4 regions of the Bradyrhizobium sp. SZCCHNPS1003 genome follow, and region 3 is predicted to be linked to each of the others. Evidence: predicted binding sites of a transcription regulator. Region 3 holds the regulator's gene; each other region holds the start of a gene.
What was found. Region 3 encodes PhoB, which activates phosphate uptake and scavenging genes when phosphate is short. Its sites were predicted from a motif close to TGTCATNNANCTGTCAT; they were not measured.

Region 1: a site for PhoB is predicted at 2,383-2,399, ahead of QX126_RS08335 (DUF47 domain-containing protein). Genes of this name have one in related genera too.
Region 2: a site for PhoB is predicted at 1,627-1,643, ahead of QX126_RS30985 (PhnD/SsuA/transferrin family substrate-binding protein). Genes of this name have one in related genera too.
Region 4: a site for PhoB is predicted at 1,923-1,939, ahead of ugpB (sn-glycerol-3-phosphate ABC transporter substrate-binding protein UgpB). Genes of this name have one in related genera too.

The regions. Positions count from the first base shown of each region.
Region 1 is NZ_JAUHIU010000004.1:70,946-75,670, reverse strand. Features, by position in the region: gene QX126_RS08345 (peptide chain release factor 3) at 1-533, opposite strand, end outside; gene QX126_RS08340 (anion permease) at 675-1,682, opposite strand; gene QX126_RS08335 (DUF47 domain-containing protein) at 1,697-2,341, opposite strand; gene QX126_RS08330 (branched-chain amino acid ABC transporter permease) at 2,485-3,453, opposite strand; gene QX126_RS08325 (branched-chain amino acid ABC transporter permease) at 3,455-4,318, opposite strand; gene QX126_RS08320 (ABC transporter substrate-binding protein) at 4,396-4,725, opposite strand, start outside.
Region 2 is NZ_JAUHIU010000027.1:7,278-12,002, forward strand. Features, by position in the region: gene arsB (ACR3 family arsenite efflux transporter) at 1-621, opposite strand, end outside; gene QX126_RS30975 (arsenate reductase ArsC) at 625-1,152, opposite strand; gene QX126_RS30980 (metalloregulator ArsR/SmtB family transcription factor) at 1,145-1,510, opposite strand; gene QX126_RS30985 (PhnD/SsuA/transferrin family substrate-binding protein) at 1,877-2,626, shown strand; gene QX126_RS30990 (HAMP domain-containing sensor histidine kinase) at 2,623-4,083, shown strand; gene QX126_RS30995 (sigma-54 dependent transcriptional regulator) at 4,073-4,725, shown strand, end outside.
Region 3 is NZ_JAUHIU010000001.1:317,242-321,966, reverse strand. Features, by position in the region: gene pstA (phosphate ABC transporter permease PstA) at 1-610, shown strand, start outside; gene pstB (phosphate ABC transporter ATP-binding protein PstB) at 607-1,428, shown strand; gene phoU (phosphate signaling complex protein PhoU) at 1,459-2,175, shown strand; gene phoB (phosphate regulon transcriptional regulator PhoB) at 2,192-2,899, shown strand; gene QX126_RS01470 (trypsin-like serine protease) at 3,045-4,361, shown strand; gene QX126_RS01465 (HoxN/HupN/NixA family nickel/cobalt transporter) at 4,533-4,725, shown strand, end outside.
Region 4 is NZ_JAUHIU010000019.1:23,615-28,339, reverse strand. Features, by position in the region: gene ugpA (sn-glycerol-3-phosphate ABC transporter permease UgpA) at 1-500, opposite strand, end outside; gene ugpB (sn-glycerol-3-phosphate ABC transporter substrate-binding protein UgpB) at 550-1,869, opposite strand; gene QX126_RS26970 (CaiB/BaiF CoA-transferase family protein) at 2,080-3,282, opposite strand; gene QX126_RS26965 (organic hydroperoxide resistance protein) at 3,434-3,859, opposite strand; gene QX126_RS26960 (MarR family transcriptional regulator) at 4,030-4,491, shown strand; gene QX126_RS26955 (GIY-YIG nuclease family protein) at 4,499-4,725, opposite strand, start outside.

The sequences.
Region 1 (4,725 bases), on a different contig from region 3:
GGCGTGGTGTCGAGCGCCAGCGTCTTCTCGATCTCGTCCAGCAGATCGAAGGTGTCGCGGCTCTCGCGGTCCATCTTGTTGATGAAGGTGATGATCGGGATGTCGCGCAGGCGGCAGACCTCGAACAGTTTTCGCGTGCGCGCCTCGATGCCCTTGGCGGCGTCGATCACCATCACCGCGGAGTCGACCGCGGTCAGCGTGCGGTAGGTGTCCTCGGAAAAATCCTCGTGGCCCGGCGTGTCCAGGAGGTTGAAGACCAGCCCCTCGAACTCGAAGGTCATGACCGAGGTGACGACGGAGATGCCGCGCTCGCGCTCGATCTTCATCCAGTCCGAGCGGGTGTTGCGGCGCTCGCCCTTGGCCTTGACCTGGCCGGCGAGGTTGATGGCGCCGCCGAACAGCAGCAGCTTCTCGGTCAAGGTGGTCTTGCCGGCGTCCGGATGCGAGATGATGGCAAAGGTGCGCCGGCGCGCCACCTCGTCGGACAAGGCGGTGCGGACAGGCTGTTCGGTCGTGACGGCGGTATCGGACATGAGGCGGCAAGCGTCGTTTCAGGCCAGAGAGCGGGCGATTTACGGGAAAGGCGCGGGATCTCGGCCGCCGCGCGCCTTCCATATAGGCGTTTTGCACCGCAACTCCAACCGGCGAGTTGAGCCCGGCCGGGCCGATCCGGATCAGTGCCGGAGCACCGACACCAGCCAAAACGTCAGCGCCGCGACGATCGCCGAGGCCGGAATCGTGAAGACCCAGGCATAGACGATCGATCCGGCCACGTTCCAGCGCACCGCGGAGGCACGGCGGGCGGCGCCGACGCCGACGATGGCCCCGGTGATGGTGTGGGTGGTCGAGACGGGCACGCCGAGGAAGGTCGCCAGGAACAGCGTGATCGCGCCGCCGGTCTCGGCGCAGAAACCCTGCATCGGGTTCAGCTTGGTGATGCGCAGGCCCATGGTGCGGACGATGCGCCAGCCGCCCATCAGGGTGCCCAGCGCCATCGCCGCCTGGCACGACAGCACGACCCAGAACGGCACCGTGAACTCGTTGCCGAGATGGCCCTGCGAATACAGCAGCACGGCGATGATGCCCATCGTCTTCTGCGCGTCGTTGCCGCCATGGCCGAGCGAATACAGCGAGGCTGAGGCGAATTGCAGGATGCGGAAGGCGCGGTCGACCGCGAACGGCGTCGAGCGCACCGAGGCCCAGGACACGATCGCGACCAGGACCATCGCCAGCACCAGCCCGACCAGCGGCGACAGCACGATCGCGAGCACGGTCTTCGACAGGCCGCTCCAGACGGCGGCCGAGATGCCGGCCTTGGCGACCCCTGCCCCGACCAGGCCGCCGATCAGCGCGTGTGAGCTCGACGAGGGAATGCCGGCCGCCCAGGTGACGAGGTTCCAGACGATGGCGCCGACCAGGGCCGCGAAGATCACCTGGGCGTCGACGATGGCGGGATCGATGATCCCTGTACCGATGGTCTGCGCGACGTGGAGGCCGAACACCGCGAACGCGACGAAATTAAAGAATGCGGCCCAGAACACCGCATATTGCGGCCGGAGCACGCGGGTCGAAACGATGGTCGCGATCGAGTTGGCGGCGTCGTGCAGGCCGTTCAGGAAATCGAAGGCGAGCGCAACGGCGATGAGGCCGACCAGGATCGGAAGGCCGAGTTGAGCGTCCACGGCGCGGCCCTACCCTAGACCTGTTCGATCATGATCGAATTGATCTCGTTGGCGACGTCGTCGAAGCGGTCGGCGACCTTCTCCAGATGGTCGTAGATCTCGGCGCCGACGATGAAGTCCATGGTATTGGCCTTGCGGTGCTTGAGGAACAGCTCCTTCAGCCCGATGTCGTGGAGGTCGTCGACCCGGCCCTCGAGCTTGGTCATCTCCTCGGTGATCGCGGTGATCATCGGCACGTTCTGGCCGATCGCCTGCAGCAACGGCAGCGCGCGGCCGATCAGATTGGCGCAATCGACCAGCAAGGTGCCCATCTCGCGCATGGTCGGCTCGAACTCTTTGACCTCGAACAGCACCACGGCCTTGGCGGTCTGCTGCATCTGGTCGATGGCATCGTCCATCGAGGTGATCAGGTTCTTGATGTCGCCGCGGTCGAACGGGGTGATGAAGGTGCGGCGGACCGCGGTCAGCACTTCGCGGGTGATGTTGTCGGCCTCGTTCTCGAACTGGCTGACGCGCTGGCAGTGGGCGAGGATGTCGTCACCGCCCTGCAGCATGTCCTGCAGCGCATGGGCGCCCTGAATCACCACCTTGTTGTGGCGGGCGAACAAATCGAAAAACCGCTCCTCCCGCGGGAGGACGGCGCGAAACCAGTGCAGCATGGGACGAGATCCATCCATTCCGAAACGGGCCAGGGCCGGCCCGTCACAGAACTGTCATACTCCGGATCGCGCACCAGCAGAAGCGGTGGCCGGTTCATCCACCGCTTTCTGCCCTTTCGACGATCTCTTTTCAGATCAACGGCTTAAAGGGATCGTTTGAACAGATGGGCGATTTCGCCGACCACGCCGCGGCGGAAGGTGAGCACGCAGGCGACGAAGATCACGCCCTGGATCACCGTCACCCACTGGCCGAAGCCGGACAGATATTGCTGCATGCCGACGATCACGAACGCGCCGACGACGGGGCCGAACACGGTGCCGAGCCCTCCGACCAGGGTCATGAGCACGATCTGCCCCGACATCGCCACCTCGACGTCGGTCAGCGAGGCGTTCTGGGCGACGAACACCTTCAACGCGCCAGCCAAGCCGGCCAGCGTCCCGGACAGAATGAAGGCGAGCAGCTTGTAATGGTCGGTCTTGTAACCCAGCGAGATCGCCCGCTGCTCGTTCTCACGGATCGATTTCAGCACTTCGCCGAACGGCGAGTTGATGGTGCGGAAGATCAGCAGGAAACCGGCGAGGAAGCCGACCAGCACGACGTAATAGAGCACCGTCGGCCTGGACAGGTCGAGGATGCCGAACATCCGCCCCTGGGGAATGCCCTGGATGCCGTCCTCGCCATGGGTGAACGGCGCCTGCAGATAGATGAAATACAGCAGCTGCGACAGCGCCAGCGTGATCATCGCGAAATAGATGCCCTGGCGGCGGATCGAGATGTAGCCGGTGATCACCGACAGGACGAACGATCCGGCGACGCCTGTGAGGATGCCGAGCTCGGGCGGCAGCCCCCACACCTTCAGCGCGTGGGCGCTGCAGTAGCCGGCCGTTCCCAGGAACATCGCGTGGCCGAACGACAGCAGGCCGCCATAGCCGATCAAGAGGTTGAAGGCGCAGGCGAGCAGCGCGAAGCACAGCGCCTGCATGACGAAGAACGGGTACAGCCCGGTCCACGGTACGATCGCCAGCAGCGCCGCCATGATGACGAACACGATCATCTCGTCGCGCATCGCGCGCGGGGTGATCGGCAGGGTCGTGTCGGTGATGGATGTCATGTCAGGCCGCCCGTCCGGTCAGACCCGTCGGCTTCACCAGCAGCACCAGGACCATCAGAACGAAGACCACGGTGTTGGAAGCCTCGGGATAGAAATATTTGGTCAGTCCCTCGATCACACCGAGCAGGAAGCCGGTGATGATCGAGCCCATGATCGAGCCCATGCCGCCGATCACGACCACCGCGAACACCACGATGATGATGTGCTCGCCCATCAGGGGCCGCACCTGGTTGATCGGCGCCGACAGCACGCCGGCGAGGGCCGCGAGCCCGACGCCGAGGCCGTAGGTCAGCGTGATCATGCGCGGCACGTTGATGCCGAACGCCCGCACCAATGTCGGATTCTCGGTGGCGGCGCGCAGGTAGGCGCCGAGCCGGGTGCGCTCGATCAGGAACCAGGTCGCCAGACAGACGACCAGGGAGAATATGACGACCCAGCCGCGATAGACCGGCAGATACATGAAGCCGAGATTCATGCCGCCACGGAGCTGATCCGGGATCGCATAAGGCAGGCCGGACGAGCCGAAGAAGTTCTGGAACACGCCCTGGATGATCAGCGCCAGTCCGAACGTCAGAAGCAGTCCGTAGAGATGGTCGAGCCCGGCGATCCATTGCAGCATGGTGCGCTCGAGGATCATGCCGAAGACGCCGACGATGATCGGCGCCAGCAGCAGCGCCCACCAGTAATTGATGCCGCCGAGGTTGAGCAGGAAATAGGCGCAGAACGCGCCCATCATGTAGAGCGCGCCATGGGCGAAATTGATGATGTTGAGCATGCCGAAGATGACGGCAAGCCCGAGACTGAGCAGCGCGTAGAACGAGCCGTTGATCAGTCCGACCAGGAGCTGTGCGTAGAGGGCCTGCATCGTCTTGTTCTGTTTTCTCTCGGCGTTTCCCAGAAGATGGCGGCCCCGGCGACGTCAGCCGCCGGAGCCACAGCGGTTCATTTCTTCAACAAGGCGCACGCGCTCTTGTCGAGCGGCGTGAAGGCCTGGTCGCCCGGCACCGAGCCGACCAGCTTGTAGAGATCCCACGGGCCCTTGGACTCCGAGGGCTTCTTGACCTCGAACAGATAGGCGGTGTGGATGGTGCGGCCGTTGGGCTGGATCTCGCCCTTGCCGAACAGCGTATCCTCGGTCGGGATCGACTTCATCTTGTCGACGATCTTGGTGCCGTCGTGCGGGTTCTCGCCCAGCGCGTCCAGCGCCTTGAAGTAATGCGCGAGACCGGCATAGACGCCGGCCTGGACCATGGTCGGCGGCGCGCCGTTCTT
Region 2 (4,725 bases), on a different contig from region 3:
ACCACCGCCAGCGGCGAGAAGGGACGTCCTCCAGGCCTGCGCTACGACGACCGGCACAACGATGTACAGGACGACCGAGAGCAGAAGCGTCGCCCAGGGAACGCTGATGGAGGCTACACCGAGCAGAAGCCCCACCAGCGGCGCGAACAGGAAGACCATGATCACGTCATTCAATGCGACCTGGCTGAGCGTGTAGTGAGGCTCTCCTTCGCACAGGTTCGACCAGACGAACACCATCGCGGTGCAAGGAGCGGCTGCGAGCAGGATCAGACCCGCGATGTAGGATGGGATCTGCGCGGACGGCAGCATCGGCGCGAACACGTTGCCGATGAAGAAGGAGCCGAGAAGCGCCATCGAGAACGGTTTGACGGCCCAATTGATGAACAGGGTAACCCCCACGCCGCGCCAGTGCTCTCGGACCTGGCTCAAAGCACCGAAGTCGATCTTCAGCAGCATCGGCACGATCATCAGCCAGATCAGGACTGCCACTGGCAAATTGACCTTGGCCACTTCCGCGGCTGCAACCACTCCGAAGAAGCTAGGCATGAAGTGGCCGAGCACGACGCCGGCGACGATGCAGAGGGCAACCCAAAGTGTGAGGTAACGTTCGAAGATGCTCATGTGTCAGGCCACGTCGTTGCGGGATGAACTCGCGCCTTCCGACCGGCCGATCTCGCGCAACTTGGTGCCGAGCGACAGTTTGTCGATGCTGCGCAGAGGAAGATTGGTGAAGGTACCGATGCGATTCTTCAGGTACCGGAAGGCGGTCACGAATGCCGCCTCCTTCTGGAGATCAGTACCTTCAACTGCGGCGGGATCCTCGATGCCCCAGTGAGCGGTCATCGGCTGTCCAGGCCACACCGGACAGGTCTCACCGGCGGCGTTGTCGCAGACGGTGAAGACGAAATCCATGACGGGTGCATCGGGGGCGGCGAACTCGAGCCAGCTCTTCGAGCGCAAGCCGTCGGTCGGATAGTCCAGGCTTTGGAGAGTGCGTAGCGCCAGCGGGTTGACCGCGCCCTTCGGCGTGCTGCCTGCCGAGAACGCCCGGAAGCGGCCGCCGGCATCCTTTCGCAGGATCGATTCCGCCATGATTGAACGGGCGGAGTTGCCGGTGCAGAGGAAGAGAACGTTGTAGAGGTGATCAGACACGGCTTCGCTCCCTTTTCTTTTTCGGAGGACAGCAAGGCGCAAGGCTTTCAATCAATGGTGCGCAGACTTCCGGCCGGCCGCCGCAGCAGTCCTGCAGCAGAAACAGCGCCACCTTCTGGAATTCGGCAAGATTGGCGCGATAGATGATCGACCGGCTGTGGCGCTCCGAGGTGACGAGGTCCGCCCTTGAAAGGATCGAAAGGTGCGCCGAGAGCGTGTTCTGGGGAACTTCCAGGGCGCGAGCAAGCTCTCCGGCCGACAGACCCTCCGGCTCATGACTTGCCAGAATACGAAATGCGTTCAGCCGAGTGGGCTGAGCGAGCGCGGCGAGCGCCAAGACCGCTTCTTCATTATCCATATTTCTAGACTTATGGATATTACAGTACTCTGTCAACCACAGAGTGGCGCTGAGCTCCCGCAGGTCCTTGAGACGCGCGCCGGTGAGCTGTTGCTTGAGCTATCTCAATACCTCACCGTCACATGCCTGTCATATTCGTTGCCGCGCCAGACGCCATTCGATACTCTCTAAGAAAAAAGGGGCGACGATGCTCTAGGAGGGATCGCCATGGGTTTGCGTCAAAGGCAGGCCCCTGCATCACATGTGAATAGAAAGCGAGTCACGAGGCGCGTAGTCCTATCCGGACTAGCGGCGAGTACGATTGCTCTTAAGGGCAGACACGCCGTAGCGGCTGATCCGCGGCCGGTGCAGATTGGGCTCACGCCCGTGCTTCTGACTTCCGACCTGGAGCTGTTGGCGACACTTCGCTCTTATCTTGAGCGCATTTGGAGCAGGGAAGTCCAGATCCTCACGCGCCGAACCTACCAGGAGATCACGCTCCTCCTGGTAAACGGACAAATTGATGCGGCCTGGATCTGCGGCTACCCCTACGTCCAATTTCGCGAGCAGCTCGATCTGGTAGCGGTACCGGTGTGGAAGGGCCGCCCACTTTACCAGTCCTACGTAATCGTCGACGCCCGCCGCAAGGCCGACTCGTTCGAGGATCTGAAGGGCGACACGCACGCGTTCTCCGATCCCGACAGCAATTCCGGCTTCCTCGTCACGCGAGCCCTCCTCACGGATCTGCACACCAAGCCGGAGGATTTCTTCAGGCATCACTTCTTCACCTATGGTCATCGCAATGTCGTCCGCGCAGTCGCCTCCGGGCTGGCGGACAGCGGATCCGTCGACGGCTACGTGTGGGAAGTCCTCAGCATCGTAGAGCCCGATCTAACCACTCCGACTCGCGTGTTGCGACAATCGGAATGGCTAGGATTTCCGCCGGTGGCGTGCGGAAAGAACCGCCCGAGCGGGCTTTCGGTCGATGACCTGGCCGCCGCATTCGTCGGGATGTCCTCCGATCCAGAAGCCCGTCGGGTGCTGCAGATGCTGCATCTCGACGGTTTCACGAGAAGCGATCCATCCCTGTTCGACACGATTGGGGCGAAGATGAACTATGTTCGGAGCCTCGGATGAGCGCTCGCTTCGACCTGAGATCGAATCTGCCGGTCGTGATCAAGGTCCCTGCGCTTGTGGCGCTGCTCATGGTCGCCATCGGGGTGGTGCTCACAGATCAGGTGCTCAAGAGGCTCGCCGAAACCCAGGATCGCCATTTCCGGGAATTGACCGCCGCCTACCTGGACGGGCTTTCGTCGTCGGTGATGCCTGGGGTGATCCGTGGGGACGCCTGGGAGACGTTCGACAATCTCGACCGCGCTCGTTCACTGTACCGCGGCTTGACAATTCTCGAGACGGTGGTGGCGGAACCCGACGGCATCGTCCTGGCTTCCTTCGATCCCCGTACCGTGCCGGCCTTTGCACCCGTGCCGAAGTCGATCGTCGATCGGTTTGCGGACGCAAACGATAGCTGGCTTGACGAGCAGGCCGAGCGTGCCGGCGTCCGCCGCGTGCTGCTCGATCAGGGGCGTCGCATCGGGGTGATCTACACCCAATTCGACGTCGGCGCTCGATTCAAGGAGCGGCGGGACGTGCTCTGGACGTTGGTCGCGACCAATATCGCCATCACTATGCTCGTCGCGGCGGTCGGCTTCATCGCGGTGCGCAGAATGCTGCGACCGGTGCAGCTCTTGACCACGCATTTCAGGCGGGGGCAGTCCGGCGAACTGCTGTGCATCGCAGATGAGGATGTCGGACCGCCCAGTTCGGAGTTCGGTCGCCTATTCAGACACTACAACATGATGGTGCGATCATGGAACGAGCGTGAGGCGCTGGCTGCTCGCGTCGCGGAAGAGCAACGCCTCACTAGCCTCGGCCGTCTTGCCTCCGGGATGGCCCACGAAATCAACAATCCGCTGGGAGGCATGTTCAACGCGATCGAGACGCTCCGGCGACATGGCCATCAGCTTGGGGTTCGGGAGCGTGCACTCTCTCTTCTCGAGCGGGGGCTCGCGGGCATCCGCGACGTCGTGAGGTCCGCATTGGTGACCCACCGTGTCGACACCGCGATGCGTCCGCTCAAGCCAAGCGACATCGAGGACCTGCGTCTTCTGATCGGTCCCGAGCTCGATCGCAGAAACCTTTCGCTGTCGTGGGCGAACGAGCTTCCCGGCGAGATTCCCGTCAGAGCGAATGCCGTCCGTCAGGCCGCGCTTAATCTGCTGCTCAACGCGTGCCAAGCAAGCGCGCCCGCCGGCCGTATCGCATTCGAAGCGGGGCTGGTGGACGGCAGCCTAGTCCTGACAGTGAGCGACGAAGGCGCCGGACTCGACCAGGATAGGGTCAGCTACCTCGAAAGCCGTGAAGCGGATGCCGCGCCACGGCCCGGAGAGCCCGGCCTTGGCCTTTGGATCATTCGGCGTCTCGTTCTGGAAGTCGGCGGCTCCATCCGAGTCGAGCATCCGGCCGGCGGCGGAACGGCGATCTCCATAGCGATACCCGATGGCTCGGGGGAGGAGCAGCGCAATGTTGCCTGAGTCAGTGTCCATCGCTGTGATCGAAGACGATCCGATCATGGGAGAATCCCTCAACCAGTACCTGGAGCTGGAGGGCTGCAAGGTCGAGTGGTGGCGCAGCGGCCAGGAAGCTCTCGCGGGCCTGAGGCGAGGTGCCCCCGATCTTGTCATCTGCGACATCCGTTTGCCGGACATGTCGGGTGAGGACATCTTCCGGAAAGTGAGCGGCGAAAGTGCCGCCCCGCCGTTTCTGTTCATGACCGCATACGGCCAGATCGACCATGCGGTGGCTCTCATCAGGGCCGGCGCGGGCGACTACGTGACCAAGCCATTCGAACTCGACGATCTGATATCGCGCGCCCGCGCTCTGATCGGCCGTAGGCCGGCGGTTCCGGACGGCGTATTGGGACTGTCGCAGCAGATGCGCCGCATCGAGGAACTGCTCGCCCGCATGGCCGGCCGTAATACGCCTGTGCTGTTCACCGGCGAGACCGGCTCTGGCAAGGAGGTCTGCGCACGCCACCTCCACAACATTTCGGATGCCGCTTCCCGGCCATTCGTGGCAGTCAACTGCGCCGCCATCCCGGACAGTCTGCTCGAGAGCGAGGTCTTCGGACACGAGAAGGGCGCCTTCACGGGCGCCAACAGCAGGCACCTCGGGTA
Region 3 (4,725 bases):
CGGCATCGGCGCGCCGCTCGGCCTGTTCGCCGGCACCTATCTCGCCGAATACGGCCGCAACGACCGCCTGACCTCGGTGATCCGCTTCATCAACGACATCCTGCTGTCGGCGCCCTCGATCATCATCGGCCTGTTCATCTATGGTGCGGTCGTGGTGCCGATGGGCGGCTTCTCGGCACTCGCGGGTTCCCTTGCATTGGCGGTCATCGTGATCCCGGTGGTGCTGCGCACCACCGAGGACATGCTGCTGCTCGTGCCCAACCCGCTGCGCGAGGCGGCGTCTGCGCTCGGCCTGCCGCGCTCGCTGGTGATCCGCCGCATCGCCTATCGGGCGGCGCGCTCGGGCCTCATCACCGGCGTGCTGCTTGCCACCGCCCGCGTCGCCGGCGAGACCGCGCCTCTGCTGTTCACCGCGCTGTCGAACCAGTTCTGGAGCCTCAACCTTTCCAGGACGATGGCGAACCTGCCCGTCACCATCAACAATTTCGTCCAGAGCCCTTATGCCTACTGGAAGCAACTGGCCTGGAGCGGAGCCCTTCTCATCACTCTGGCCGTGCTCGCCCTGAACATCGGTGCACGCATTCTCGGCGCCGAGAGGAACACCAAATGACCGAACTGTCCGTCTCCGTCAGTCAGCCCAATCACGCTCTTCACGGCAAGGCGCTTCCGGATGCGCCGGCCAAGGTGACCGCGCGCAACCTCAACTTCTACTACGGCGACCATCACGCGCTGAAGAACATCAACCTGTCGCTGGGCACCAACCGCGTCACCGCGTTCATCGGCCCGTCCGGCTGCGGCAAGTCCACGCTGCTGCGCATCTTCAACCGGATGTACGATCTCTATCCGGGCCAGCGGGCGACCGGGCAGCTGATGCTCGACAACACCAACATCCTCGATCCCAAGCTCGATCTGAATCTGCTGCGCGCCCGGGTCGGCATGGTGTTCCAGAAGCCGACGCCGTTCCCGATGACGATCTACGAGAACATCGCCTTCGGCATCCGCCTCTATGAGAAGATATCGAAGTCGGAGATGGACGACCGGGTCGAGAAGGCGCTGCGCGGCGGCGCGCTGTGGAACGAGGTCAAGGACAAGCTCAACGCCTCGGGCCTGTCGCTGTCCGGCGGCCAGCAGCAGCGACTGTGCATCGCGCGCACCGTGGCGGTCCGGCCGGAGGTGATCTTGTTCGACGAGCCGTGCTCGGCGCTCGATCCGATCTCGACCGCCAAGGTCGAGGAGCTGATCCAGGAGCTCGCCGAAAACTACACAATCGCCATCGTGACGCATAACATGCAGCAGGCGGCGCGCGTCTCCGACAAGACCGCCTTCATGTATCTCGGCGAGCTGATCGAGTTCGACGACACCAGCAAGATCTTCACCTCGCCGAGTGATCGGCGGACCCAGGATTACATCACCGGCCGGTTCGGCTGACGCCGACGACATTGTCTTCAGGAGATCATCATGGCCAGTGAACATACCGCCAAGGCGTTCGACAGCGATCTGCAGGACCTCACCCGTCTGGTATCGGAGATGGGCGGCCTCGCGGAGCGGCTGATCGTCGATTCCGTCGATGCGCTGGTGCGGCGCGACATCGCGCTCGGCCAGAAGGTGGTCGCCACCGACGCCGAGGTCGACAAGCTGCAGCGCATCATCGAGGAGCGCGCCGTGCTCACGATCGCCCGTCGCCAGCCGATGGCGGTCGACCTGCGCGAGATCGTCGGCGCGATGCGCGTGGCGACCGATCTGGAGCGCATCGGCGACCTCGCCAAGAACATCGGCAAGCGCGTCGCGGCGCTGGAGAGCGACTTCCATCCGCTGAAGCTGATCCGCGGCCTCGAGCACATGACCGATCTGGTGCAGTCGCAGGTCAAGACGGTGCTGGACGCCTATGCCGCGCATGACCTGCCGGCGGCGATGACGGTGTGGAAGGGCGACGAGGAAGTCGACGCCATCTGCACCTCGCTGTTCCGCGAGCTCCTGACCTACATGATGGAGGATCCGCGCAACATCTCGTTCTGCATCCACCTGATGTTCTGCGCCAAGAACATCGAGCGCATCGGCGATCACGCGACCAACATCGCCGAGACTGTATTCTATATGATCGAAGGCCAGCAGATCATGGACAAGCGCCCGAAGGGCGACATGACGAGCTTCGCGACGACGATTCCCGGTAACTAAGAGAGACGGTTCAGACATGGGCGCCCGAATTCTGGTGGTGGAGGACGAGGAGGCGCTGACGACGCTGCTGCGCTACAACCTCGAGGCCGAAGGCTACGAGGTCGAGACCGTGGCGCGCGGCGACGAGGCCGACACGCGGCTGAAGGAGCGCGTTCCGGATCTCGTCGTGCTCGACTGGATGCTGCCGGGCCTCTCCGGCATCGAGCTGTGCCGCCGCCTGCGCGCGCGCTCCGAGACCCGGCAACTGCCGATCATCATGCTGACGGCGCGCGGCGAGGAGAGCGAGCGCGTGCGCGGACTCGCCACCGGCGCCGACGACTACATCGTCAAGCCGTTCTCGGTGCCGGAGCTCCTGGCGCGCGTGAAAGGCCTGCTGCGGCGGGCGAGCCCGGAGCGGCTGGCGACCGTGCTGTCCTATGGCGACATCGAGCTCGACCGCGAGAAACGCCGCGTGGCGCGCTCGGGGCGGCCGATCGATCTCGGCCCGACCGAATACCGCCTGCTCGAATTCTTCCTCGAGCACCCCGGCCGCGTGTTCAGCCGCGAACAGCTGCTCGACAGCGTCTGGGGCCGCGACATCTACATCGACGAGCGCACCGTCGACGTCCATATCGGCCGCCTGCGCAAGCTGCTCAATCCCGGCCGCGAGCAGGACCCGATCCGCACCGTGCGCGGCGCCGGTTATGCGCTCGATGATCGCTTCGCCAAGAGCGAGCAGGTGTAAGGGCGATGGGCGTGAGGATGAAGAAGGTGTGAGGCGCGAGCGGGCCCGATTGAGGAGATCGCGGTCCGCTTTCCGCCACGCCGCCGCCGTCTTGATCGTGTCTGCTTCGTGGCCCGTCACGATGTTTCGGTCCCAGCGGACGCCCTTGATCAAGACCATCATCATATCTCTTGTCATGCTGCTCGGCAGCCTGGCGGGCGCCACGGCCGCCGAGCTCGAAGACGCGGTCGCGGCGGCAGGCAACGGGCAGCATGCGGCGGCGATGCGACGGCTGCTGCCGCTGGCCGCCAAGGGCGATGCGCGGGCGCAGTTCGACGTCGGCTTCATGCAGGCGTTCGGCTGGGGCGTGCCGCGTAATCCGAGCGAGGCGCTGGCGTGGTACCGCAAGGCCGCCGATCAGGGGCTCGCCGTCGCGCAACATTATCTCGGCATCGCCTACGTCAACGGCGAGGGTGTTGCCTCCAACTACGGCGAAGCCAGTCGCTGGTTCAGCCGCGCCGCGGCGCAGGGTTTCGCCCAGTCGCAATACATGCTCGGCCTGATGCTGCTCGACGGCCGCGGTGTGAAACAGGACGTCGTGCAAGGCTATGCCTGGCTGGTGATGGCGGGCCGTAGCGGCGTGCGATCGGCCGGCCGCGACGTGCAGCGGGTCAGGTTGACCGAGCCGCAGCGCGTCCAGGCCCAGAGCGCCATTGCGTCCTGGCAGCCGAAACCGGAATCGGCGGATGCGGGCATTGCCACTCCGCGTCCGGAGCAATTGCTCGGGCTCGATCGCCACATCGGCGAGGTCGTCGATCCCACCTCCTGGCCGGCGTCGTCGATCGGCGTCGTCACCGTCGCGCAATACTCGAGCGGCGGCTGGTGCACCGGCACCCTGGTGGCGCCGCGCGTCGTGCTCACCGCCGCGCATTGCGTCTTCAACGGCGTGGCGCAGGTCAGCCCCGGCAATGTCCGCTTCCTGGCCGGCATGAACCGTGGCACGCCGGCGGCATCGTCGGTCGCCGACAAGCTGATCGTGGCGCCCGATTTCGTCCCGACCCGGCACGACAGATGGTCGCTCGACCGCTCGCCCGCCGATTGGGCGCTGATCGTGCTGAAGGATGCTCTGCCGTCGAAGCCGGTGGCGGTCAAGGCGCTGACCCGCGAGGAGCTCGCGGCTGCGACCACGGCCGGAACCATCTCCGAGATCGGCTATGGCCAGGAGCGGCGCTATTCGCCGACCGGCCAGCGCAATTGCAGCGCCGGCATGACCGGGGATGCCCGGCTGTTGACAGTGCATTGCCTGGCCAATTTCGGCTATTCGGGCTCGCCGATCCTGGCCGAGGTCGGCGGGGAGCCGGCCGTGGTCGGCATCTTCTCGGCGTTCCACGAGGAGACCCGGCTGATGTTCGCCGCCCCCGCGAGCCAGTTCGAGGCGGTCGTGCGCCGCGAGATCGCGGCGCAGAGTGCCTCGGCGCGGTGAGGGAAGGAGCGAGAGAGACGAGGTCCCGCCGCTGGTCATGATCTGTGCGTGACTGGATAGCGGGTTGCCAAGCGAGAGGGCGGTCCGGGAAGCGCCACCCAGGTTTTCCTGCAGCTTTCGCCTGCAGCGGGGCCTTTACCGAACTGGCCTAGCTCTTGCTATAGTCCGAGTATGACGATTGTTCCAATTGATCATCCTCGGGCCGCGCGGCTGCTGTGGTGGCGGTCGCAGCCCGGCCGCAACGTTGCGCTCGTCGGCGGGCTGGTCGCGGCCAACGCGCTCGCCTGGGCCTGGGCATTCGCGCTCTACGCCGACCGGCCCGCCATCGTCGGCACCGCGATGCTGGCTTGGCTGCTCGGACTGC
Region 4 (4,725 bases), on a different contig from region 3:
TTCCAGGCGGCCGCGAGGATGATCTGCAGCGCCGCCTGGTCGCCGTCGAGCAGCGGATTCCAGTCGATGCCCATCGCGCGCAGATAGCGCGAGATCACGCCGAGCGACGGATGCAGCATGAAGATCCAGAGCACGCCCACCACCGGCGGCGCGACCGCGTAGGGCCAGATCAGCAGCGTCCGGTACAGCGTGACGCCGCGCAGCGGCTTGTCCGCCATGACCGCGAGCAGCAGCGCGACCGAGAGCGACGAGAGCGCGATGGCGAAGGAGAAGCCGAATGTGCGGAGAATGGCTTGAAAATAGTCAGGCTGACTGAGCAGGTCGGCGTAGTTCTCGAACCAGACGAAGCTCGTGGACAGGCCGAACGCGTCCTGCAGCAGGAACGACTGGATAACGGCCTGGATCGCGGGCCAATAGAAGAAAATCAGCACGATCGCGAGCTGGGGAGCGACCAGCACGAACGGCAGCAGTTTTGATTGGAAGATGGCGTTCTTCTGCATGGTCGGTCGGCGAGCCGGCAGGCCGCGGGTGGCCTGCCGGCTCTTGGCCTCACTTCACGGCCGTCTTTTCGAACTGGCGCAGCATTTGGTTGCCGCGCTCGACCGCGGCGTCCAGCGCCTGCTTGGCGGTCTTCTTGCCGGCCAGAGCCTGCTCGATCTCCTCCGACCAGACGTCACGCAGTTGCACCATGTTGCCAAGACGCAGGCCGCGGGAATTCTCCGTCGGCTCCTTGTTGGTCAATTCGAGCAGCGGCGTCTCCAGGTAGGGCTGATCCTTGTAGAAGCCCTCGGCCTTGGCCTTCGCGTAGGCCGCCTTGGTGATCGGCAGATAGCCCGAGGCCTTGTGGATATAGACCTGACGATCGGTGTCCGAGAGGAAGGTCAGGAACTTCGCCACGCCCTTGTATTCGTCCGCGCTCTTGCCGCCCATCACCCAGAGCGAGGCGCCGCCGATGATCGAGTTCTGCGGTGCGCCCTTGGCGTCGGGATAATAGGGCATCGGCGCAGCGGTGAAGGCGAACTTGGCCTGCGCCTTGACGTTGCCGAAGAACGCCGACGAGGTCAGGTAGATCGGGCATTCGCCCGAGGTGAAGCGGCCCTCGCCGGTGTTGGTGCGGCCGGCATAGTCGTAGGTCTTGTCCTTCTGCAGCTCGACCAGGTTTTCGAGATGCTTCACCTGCAGCGGACCGTTGAACTCAAGGACGGTATCGAAGCCGTCGAGACCGTTCGCCTTGCTGGCGAGCGGCACGTTGTGCCAGGCGGAGAGCTGCTCGAGATTGACCCAGGTGACCCACGAGCCGGAGAAGCCGCAGGTCGGATGGCCGGCCGCCTTCAGCTTCTTGGCGGTCTCGAACAGCTCGGGCCAGGTCTTCGGGATCTCGGCGTTGACCTTCTTCAGCTCGTCGAGATTGACCCACATGACGGTGGATGAGGAGTTGAAGGGGAAGGAGAGCATTTCGCCCTTCGAGGTCGAATAGTAGCCGGTGATGGCCGGCAGGTAGCTCTTGGGATCGAACTTCTCGCTGGCGTCCTGCATCAGCTTGTAGACCGGCTTCACGGCGCCGGTGGCGGCCATCATCGTGGCGGTGCCGACCTCGAACACCTGCATGATATGCGGCGCATTGCCGGCGCGGAAGGCGGCAATGCCGGCATTCATCGTGTCGGCGTAGTTGCCCTTGTAGGTCGGAACGACCTTGTAGTCGGTCTGCGAGGCGTTGAAATCGTTGGCGAGCTTGACGATGACGTCGTTGTTGGCGCCGGTCATCGCGTGCCACCACTGAATCTCCGTCACCGCATGCGCGGGTGCGGCGGCGCCAAGGACCAGCGTGGCTGCCGCAGCGGCGGCGGTCCAGAATTGTCGAAGTGACATTAAAAAATACCTCCCATGGAACGTCATCGGCGTCGCGGCCGTAGCAGCGCGAGATGACAGTTTTGTGAATGTATAACCGGTTGGATCGTCAGCGGAAAGCGCGTTCGTCGCGGCTTCGCGGCGGAATGCCGCGACTTGCGCGAGACGGCGCGGCGCCGGGGCGATGCCCCAGGCGACGCTAGCGTGGGGAGACGACAGGCTGATGGCGCTTCAGCGCTTGCGCTCGGCGCACACCGTGCCCTGGGACAGCAGGGCCTGGATCTCGTGCTCCGAATAGCCGAACTCGCTGAGCACCTCCTGCGCATGCTGGCTGAACTTCGGCGGCGTGGAGCGCAGGGTCGGCTTGGTGCGTTCGAGCCGGATCGGCGACGCGACGCCCTTGTACCAGTCCTTTTCGATGACATCGCCGCGGTAGATCGTGTGCGGATTGGTCAGCGCCTGGTCGATCTTCTGCACGGGTCCCGCCGGCAGGCCGGCCGCGAGCAGCCGGTCGCACAGCGGCGCCGCCTCGAATTGGCTGAAGACGGCGGCGAGCTCGCCGCGCAGCGCCTCGCGATTGGCGACGCGATCCTTGTTGCGGGCGAAGCGCGGATCGGTGCCGAGCTCCGGCCGGCCGATCTCCTTGGCGAGCTTGCGGAAGGTGCCGTCATTGCCGACGCCGATGAAGATATCGTCCGTCTTGGTCGGGAAGATCGCGTAGGGAACGAGGTTCGGATGCTCGTTGCCGGTCAGCGACGGCGGCTTGCCGTGCATGAAGTAGTTTGCGGTATGCGGATGCATGATCGCGAGGCCGGTCTCATACAGCGTGACCTCGAGGAACTGGCCGAGCCCAGAGCGCTGCCGTTCCGACAGCGCCATCAGGATGCCGATCGCGGCATAGAGTCCGGTGGTGATGTCGACCAGCGGCACGCCGATCCGCATCGGTCCGCTCTGCGACGAGCCGGTCGCGGCGATCATGCCGGTCATCGCCTGGATGATCGCGTCATAGCCGGGATTGCCGCCGCGCGGACCGTCGGCGCCGAAGCCGCAGATGCGGCAGTGCACCAGCTTCGGGAATGTCTCGCGCAGCGTGTCGCTGCCGATGCCCCACTTCTCCAAGGTGCCGGGCTTGAAGTTCTCGATCAGCACGTCGGCGGTCTCGAGCATCCGCATCAGCACGACGCGGCCACCCTCGGAAGCGAGATCCAGGCCGATCGAACGCTTGTTGCGGTTGATCCCGACGAAATAGGCAGCGTCTTCGTCGTGGAAGGGAGGGCCCCAGTCGCGGACCTCGTCGCCGGCCGGCGGTTCGACCTTGATCACGTCGGCGCCGTGATCGGCCAGGATCTGTGTGCAGTAGGGCCCGCCGAGCACGCGCGTCAGATCGATCACGCGCAGTCCGGCCATGGCGCCGGGAGCAAATTGGGGTGTCATCGGATGTCGCGAGGTTGGTTTCAGCTCGCGGCCATTAAGCATTGCTGCGGCGCTGGTGCAAACGTGGCTCGCCGAATGGCGCCGTCGCGAAAACGCGAGGCCTGCCCTGCGGCGGGCGCGGGAAAACGCTGCCGCAGGGCGGAATTCAGCCTCAGACGACGGTCAGCTTGACGTCGACATTGCCGCGCGTGGCGTTGGAATAGGGGCACACCTCGTGCGCCTTGGCGACCAGAGCCTCGGCGTCGGCCTTGGCGAGGCCGGGCAGCGACACCGCGAGCTCGACGGTGATGCCGAAGCCGCCTTCTGAACGCGGGCCGATGCCGACGGTCGAGGTCACCGACGTGTCGGCGGGAACCTTCGGGCCGCCCTGCGAGCCGACAAACTTCATCGCGCCGATGAAGCAGGCCGCATAGCCGGCCGCGAACAACTGCTCCGGATTGTTGCCGGCGCCACCGCCGCCGCCGAGCTCCTTCGGGGTGGAGAGCTTGACCTTGAGCGAGCCGTCGAGGGTCGCGGCTTCGCCGTCGCGGCCGCCGGTCGCCTTGGCGCTGGTCTTGTAGAGCACGTTCACGGACATGGGGTGTCTCCCGGTTGGATGGACGAATTCAGTGGCGCTATATTGCACGCAATTGAATTGCGAGCAATATAATTGTTCGGTAGAAAATTCGTGATCGGGGCGCCGGGCCCGTTGTCGACCCGAGGCGTGCGGGCTCAAGATGCCGATAGGATCGACCTGTGGTGACCTCGATGCGAAAGAAGTCCGCGGCAGACCTGCCGCTCCAGCTCGGCAACCAGCTCTGCTTCGCCGTCTATTCGACCGCCCATGCCTTCAACCGGGTCTACAAGCCTTTGCTCGACCGTCTCGGCCTCACCTATCCGCAATATCTGGTGATGCTGGTGCTGTGGGAGCGCGACGGCCTGTCGGTGAAGGAGATCGGCGAGCGGCTATTCCTGGATTCCGGCACGCTGACGCCGCTGCTGAAGCGGATGGAGGCGCTGCATTTCATCAGGCGGACACGATCGGCCGAGGACGAGCGTCAGGTGATCGTCACCCTCACCGCCCAGGGCGCGGGACTACGCGACAAGGCAAGGTCGATCGTGCCGCCCGCGATCCTGGATGCGACGGGCTGCTCGCTCGCGGAACTGGCCGACCTGCACGGCAAGCTGGTGCGCCTGCGGGAGCAGTTGAATGCGGCGGTGGAGGGGTGAGGAGCGGTCAGACTGGACCGAGCAGGCGCTTCTTTGAGAATGCCCACCCAGAATGCGATTTCAGGTAGGTCTCGAACGCCAACGCGCGATGCTTGTCCGGAAAGGCGCAATACCAGACCAGCATCCACGGCATGAACTTGGACGTGTGAACTGACCGGCCAGCGTTGTGATCCTTCAGGCGCTGTCTGATGTCCGCTGTCGCGCCGACATATTCCTGCTCGGGGAAGGCGAGGC